One region of the Brevibacillus sp. HB1.4B genome, then DNA from elsewhere that is predicted to be linked to it. Evidence: riboswitches for the same ligand, from Rfam matches in the RefSeq annotation. Region 1 holds a riboswitch; each other region holds the start of a gene.
The links. Region 1 has a riboswitch for S-adenosylmethionine ahead of HP398_RS26220 (methionine ABC transporter ATP-binding protein). Riboswitches for the same ligand answer to the same signal wherever they lie in the genome.
Positions count from the first base shown of each region.

Region 2: another riboswitch for S-adenosylmethionine. It lies ahead of HP398_RS03350 (ABC transporter permease); the one in region 1 lies ahead of HP398_RS26220 (methionine ABC transporter ATP-binding protein).
Region 3: another riboswitch for S-adenosylmethionine. It lies ahead of HP398_RS17840 (BMP family lipoprotein); the one in region 1 lies ahead of HP398_RS26220 (methionine ABC transporter ATP-binding protein).

Region 1 is NZ_JABSUT010000013.1:64,441-66,644, forward strand. Features, by position in the region: gene HP398_RS26215 (methionine ABC transporter permease) at 1-36, opposite strand, end outside; gene HP398_RS26220 (methionine ABC transporter ATP-binding protein) at 37-1,050, opposite strand; SAM riboswitch class I at 1,152-1,268, opposite strand; gene HP398_RS26225 (Ger(x)C family spore germination protein) at 1,375-2,204, opposite strand, start outside.
Region 2 is NZ_JABSUT010000001.1:717,901-720,104, reverse strand. Features, by position in the region: gene HP398_RS03355 (ABC transporter permease) at 1-419, opposite strand, end outside; gene HP398_RS03350 (ABC transporter permease) at 424-1,356, opposite strand; SAM riboswitch class I at 1,466-1,570, opposite strand; gene HP398_RS03345 (sulfite exporter TauE/SafE family protein) at 1,691-2,204, opposite strand, start outside.
Region 3 is NZ_JABSUT010000007.1:59,322-61,525, reverse strand. Features, by position in the region: gene HP398_RS17845 (ABC transporter ATP-binding protein) at 1-59, opposite strand, end outside; gene HP398_RS17840 (BMP family lipoprotein) at 198-1,226, opposite strand; SAM riboswitch class I at 1,429-1,551, opposite strand; gene HP398_RS17835 (methyl-accepting chemotaxis protein) at 1,688-2,204, opposite strand, start outside.

The sequences.
Region 1 (2,204 bases):
TTCAGCCCAATCCACATTTTCGAATGTCCAGTCCATTTATATCACCTCTACTTCCAAGCCACGTTGGCGCAGCGTCTCAATGGTCTTTTGATTCTGTGCGACATCGCCTTCCAGCTCGATCACCAACTGACCATACGGTGTATCCTTCATGCGGGAGATTGTTCCCTGCAAAATGCTGAATACCGTACCGGTCTCTTGCATCGTTTGGAACAGGATCGGCTGGTACGTTTTTTCTCCGAGGAAGGTGACACGAGCAATCGTGCGGTTCCCCGAGGCCTTTTCGTGCGCGACTGCTTCACGCAGCTCTGTAGAATCCGCTACTTGTTCCACGAATTCTTGTGTCGTTAGATGCTGCGGACGAAGGAATACATCCAGTACGTTACCCGACTCGACGATCTTTCCTCCATCAATGACGCCAACACGATCACAAATGGAGCGAATGACGTGCATCTCGTGGGTAATCAACACAATGGTCAAGCCCAGCTTACGGTTGATGTCCAAGAGGAGTGCCAGAATGGAGTTCGTCGTCTGCGGATCGAGAGCCGATGTAGCTTCGTCACAGAGCAGCACTTTTGGATCATTCGCGAGCGCCCGAGCAATCCCTACACGCTGCTTCTGTCCGCCAGACAGTTGGGACGGATATTTGTCCTTATGTGCCTCCAAGCCAACCAGCTTTAGCAGCTCGTTCACTTTCTTATCAATCTCTGCCTTCGGACGCTTTGCCAGCTTGAGCGGAAAAGCAACATTTTCGCCGACTGTTGAAGAAGACAGCAAGTTGAAGTGCTGAAAAATCATGCCGATTGCGCGGCGCTTTGCTTGCAGCTTCCCTTCATCCAGCTTTGTCAAATCGACGCCGTCCACAATAACTTCCCCTGAAGTTGGACGCTCCAGCAAATTGATGCATCGGATCAACGTACTCTTCCCTGCACCAGAGTGTCCGATAATCCCGTATATTTCTCCTTGCTCTATGGAAAGGTCGATCCCCGTTAACGCTGGGATGGTTTTCCCTTGTACTTGATAGCTTTTATGCAAATGACGCAGTTGGATCAACGCATCCACCTCCCGACCACAATCTAAATAAAATCAGAAAACCCCTTTTTTCATAAACGAAAAAGGGGCTGCAACGCAATGTTATACGTTCGCATCCACCCTTCTCATCTATACAAGATCCAAACGATCTTGTAGGAATTGGCACCGCGACGTTCATCCGAAAATGAACCGGCTGCCGGGCTTCATAGGGCCTGTCCCTCCGCCTCTCTTGATAAGAAAGATATCTACGTATATTATGTTCGTCTTTTCTATTTCATGATGATACAAAACGGATTATATCCTTTTCGGAAATATCACGTCAATAGTAATAGAAGGAAAAGTTTTTTAATCCATGACGCCGTTGCGGATGATTTTTGACTTTACGTGGAAGCGAAACGTTGCATCCTGAAACATCTTTCGCCATTCAGCCTGCGTCATGTTGGCCATTCCTCTTTTCTCTGAACGATAGATCGAGCCGAAGCCAATTGGGTCAACATCGAGGCTCTTCAGTTTGCTTATGAGTTTATGCAATTCTTTTTCAAGCTCTTTCTCCAGTGCATGTTCCATGATTTTCAGCAACTTGGCATTTTCTAGCTTTAGCGGGATGGTTAACTCCAAAATTCGGGCATGCAACTTGACATGAATATCGAAGATTGGTGGGGATATTTGGCTTAATTTGATTTTCGCATGGCTGGAAATTGTATCGAAAACGAGCTGCACCTGGTCTTTTTTGCTGTTGTGGTTTTTGGGTGACTCCCCAAAAATAGCAGTAGGAACAGAAGTATCATAGCTGCCGATGCGGAACTTTCCGTGGATAAGTTTGAGTAGAAAGGCTTCCTTGGGTGTAACCCATGACACATAACGATCACCTTTGAATAAGGCGATGCCTTTGATTTTCAGTTCATCTCCCTTTCTTTCTATGTACGGCATGACCGGGTCGATCCCTTTTTCATAGTAAGCCCGGAAAAACTCATGCATGGTTGAAGAAGGAATTTTTTCCCCACGGATATTTTGCTCAATCAAACGATACAGGTAGATTCCAATATTCCCTTGTTCTGAATAAGGATACGTCAGCATATCATATGTTTCGCCTGCAAACACACAAAGATAAATCCTGCTAGAAAGGGACGAGTCCCGATACAACGTGTCAATGATGCTGCCAAGTCCCTGCTTTG
Region 2 (2,204 bases), on a different contig from region 1:
AGCTTGTTCCTCCCTGCCATGTAACCGGATATCCCGCCGATGCAAACACCGATCACTAGGTCGATGGCAGCTGCCGCCACACCAATAAATAAAGAGATTTGACCGCCTACCCAGGTACGTGCCCACATGTCCCGACCCAAGTCATCCGTTCCAAACCAGTGCTCGCCCGACAGTGGCAGATTTCCCTTCGTCAATGACTGTTCATGCGAGCTGTGGGGAACGAGCATCGGCCCGATGATGGAGAGGGTCACCACTGCCAAGAGAAGGAAGAACCCGAGCATTGCCAGCTTGTTGCGGAATACTCGCTGCAATACCTCCTGCCAATACCCAAGACTGGGACGTTCCCGAATTTCCTCAGATAGCCGGATTCGGTCTACTGGTCGAAACAGCGAATCCAGTTGTGTTGCCTGATTGGCCATAACGCTACTTCCCTCCACTCGTCAATCTGATGCGCGGGTCAATCACCCGATACAGCAGGTCGATGATGTACAAAGTAAAAATGAGGACAAAGCTGTAAAATACTGTGGTGCCCAAAATAACAGGGTAATCACGGTTAAAAATACTTTCCACGAAGTATTTGCCGAGCCCGGGAATGGCAAAAATCTTTTCCACCACAAAGGTTCCGGTCATCAGGTTGGCAAACAGCGGACCGATAAAGGTAAGAACCGGCAATATGGCATTGCGCATCCCGTGTCTAACGACAATAGAAAAGGTGCCAAGCCCTTTCGCCTCCGCTGTGCTTATGTATTCCTGTTGCCAAACCTCAAGCATGCTGGCTCGTACGAAACGAGCGATAATGGCGAGCGGACCGATAGCGAGCGCAAGCGTTGGAAGAATCGAGTGTTCCCAGCTCCCCCACGCAGCAACGGGAAACAGCTCCCATTTGACCGCCAAGTACTTGATCAACAGTGGCGCCAGAATAAAACTGGGGACGGAGATCCCGATGATGGCTGCAAACATAGACAAGAAATCCAGCGTTCGATTGTGATAGAGTGCCGCTACGATTCCCAGTGTGATTCCACCTGCTAGCGCGACAATAAACGACTGGAGTCCCAGAATAGCCGATGCGGGAAATCCTTCTGCAATCAGCGTGTTCACATCCCTCGTCTTGGACTGGATAGAGGGCCCCAAGTCAAATTGCAGCAATCCTTTCAGATAGAGCAGGTACTGTACCGTGATTGGCTGATCCAGGTTGTACTCCGCCCGCATGTTCTTTACCACTTCTTCTGGAAGCATTTTGGCGTCAGACGCGAACGGGTCACCCGGAATCAGGTGCATGGTCACAAACGTTACCGTGACAATGATCCACAGCGTAACGATCATGAGAAGGCCACGCTTGACCGCATAATGAAGCACGTTGTTTCCTCCTTCACATAACACACAGTAAAAAGATATGAATACTAAGGATTGTAAATATAGAAAACCCCTCTCCGAAAAGAAGAGGGGCGATTGCACGGTTCCCACCTTCTCATCTCGCAGAATAACTCCGCAGGAATTAGCACCGTAAGGTCAATAAGACCAAGGTTGCCGGGTTTCATCGGGCCAGCCCCTCCACCACTCTCGATAAGAATGTTCTATGAAATTTAATTTCATCGTAAAATTCTTTTTTATCTTATCATTTTACTCGGATATGTCAATGCTGTTCAATGACAATTGATTTTTCTTTATAATTTATGGAAAAAGTAAATCTTCACACACGTGTGGATATAAGGATGTCAGCCCAAATCTTAATTGTGGTAGCTAGGATCAACAAGGCAAGAATGGTCTGGAGAATCCGGGTGCCCAAACGTTTGCTGACCTTCGTACCGAGTGGCGCTGCCAGGATGCTGGCGATTACCATGATCACGGATGGCCACAGCAATATGTCCCCCGCCATCCATTTCCCTATCGTCGAACCGATGGAAGAAAGAAAAGTGATGGCAAGAGATGAAGCAATCGTAACTCTTGTCGGAATCTTGAGGATGGTCAACATGATGGGAACCAAAATAAAAGCGCCAGCTGCCCCGACAATTCCGGAGGCGCCTCCGACAATCAAAGCGGATAATACGGCTGTTGGTTTATGAAAGATAACCTCGGTCTGTTCACGTCCGTCCATCCGCTTTTTTGGCAGAAACATCAAGATTACAGCAATGGTGGCCAAGATGGCGTAAACGATATTGATAGCATCTGCCGAAAGAAATTTTCCTCCATACCCTCCAAGCAAG
Region 3 (2,204 bases), on a different contig from region 1:
TTGGCGGTAAAATCTCCGTACTTCTTGGTCATGGCCCTCATTTCCAAGCGATCGGTCATTCCCACTCCCTCATTTCTGTACGTCCTTTTATGAAAATGGAAGACCGACTACACAGCCGTAGTCGGTCACATCCATCACTGTGCACAAGCTTTAAATAAACGTTCAAAAAGTTGGCTTTTCAGCACCGAACTACCTTATTAGAACTTGTCTGGTACTTGGCGGGTGCCTGCTACTATCTCATCGTTGATCGCTTTCACTTTATCCACGACTTCTTGTCCAATAAAAGCGTTCAGAGGCGTTTTGCTTTCGTGCGTGACATAGGTTACGCCAACACCTTTTTCTTTCAAGCCGTACGCAACAACACCTGGTTTGAACGTTCCTTCTACAAAGTTCTTCACGGTTTCATAAGCTGCCGCGTCGGTCCCTTTCAATTGGGACAGAACGATATGCTCTGGATCGATCGTCGTACGGTCAACGTCCTGACCTGCTGTGAAGAAGCCTTTTTCCTTCGCCGCTTCGAAAACGCCGAGGTCGCCTACAGCTGCTGCACCGTTAATGAAGTCAGCGCCTTTGGAAGCTTGGAGCAAAGCCAATTCCTTCGCTTTTGCCGGGTCAGTGAAGCTTCCTACATAGTTGACCATCAGTTCTGCCTTTGGATTCGTCGCTTTCAAGCCCTCTTCGAAGCCGACTGTCCATTTTTTCAACTGTGGAATATCGAGAGCGACAACCATACCTACTTTGTTCGTTTTCGTTGCCAGACCTGCTGCTGCTCCCACCAGGTAAGCCGCTTCCTGCTCGCGGAAGGTAACACTGCGAACGTTTGGCAAATCCACTACGGTATCAATAATCGCAAAATTACGGTCAGGATTTTCGGTTGCTACTTTTTTCAATGCATCCTCTGATGTAAAGGAAGAAGTGATGATCAAATCATAATTTTCTGCAACAGCCACGCGCAGATTCTCTTCAATCGCTCCATGGTCCGTAGATTCAATCGTTTTCACTTCTGCGCCCAGCTCTTGTGCGGCTTTCTTTGCACCCTCATCCATTTGTTGAAAGAACGGGTTCACACCAATTTTCTCGGGCAAAATCAAGGCAATTCGCTTTTTGTCCGCGCCCTCTTGTCCTGCTGCTTGTCCTCCTGGCTGATCTGCCGGTACGCTTGTGCCAGTCGAGCACCCTGTTGCCAATACTGCGAATGTCGTTAAAGCCAGCAATAACTTCTTCATGATGTATCTCTCCCTATCCGAACTTTACGTTTTTCTTTATCCTATTAGGTAATGTACGGCTTTTTACCCATTTTTTCAATACTATTTACGAATATTCTCTTATAAAATTAATTTATCGTTCGTTTATTTACCCCTCCCCTTTTACAAATACAACAAAAAAAACTCTTCCCGGAGGAAGAGTTTGCGTACGTAGCCGTTCTCTTCCTCATCTGTCAAAACCATGGTACAGGTTTTGCAGGAATTGGCACCTTTCTGTTCATGCATAGACATGATCAGTGGTTGCCGGGCATCATCGGGCCAGTCCCTCCGCCGCTCTTGATAAGGTAGCTGAATATATTTAGTTACAATGGAATTCATTCTAGCAGAACGGTTCGAAAATGCAATTCTTTTTTCTCAATTCCAAACACTTCTAAAAGTGAATAAAAGTTTAAAAAGTCGTCTTTTCAGCATCGAGAAACAACCTATTTCACGTGAAAGGTTTGCTGGAGACGATGAGACAACGTATTCAGCTCGCCCAGCTCTTCCGTAATCTCACGTACTTTTTGATGCTGGTTTTCTGCTGTCGCAAACAGCTCTTCTAAGTTGGCTACCGATTCCTCGGTTACGGCTGTAATGGTCGACATCTCGATGGCAACTTCTCCGGAACGCACTTTTACCCGGTCCATGCTGGAGCTTACTTGATCAGCTGCTTGCAGGAAGGCCATCATCCCGGCACGCACTGCTTCGATGGAGGCCACTGTTTTCACGGCCAGTTCTTGGCCTTTTGCAACAGACGTTTCCCCATTGCTCATATGCTGCACCGCATTCTCACTTTCCTGGTGGAGTGATTTCAGAATGTCGGTAATTTCCTGCGTAGCTGTCGCGCTTTGTTCTGCCAGCTTGCGTACCTCGTCCGCTACAACAGCAAATCCCCGTCCATGTTCGCCTGCACGCGCCGATTCAATCGCCGCATTCAGCGCCAAGAGATTCGTTTGTGTC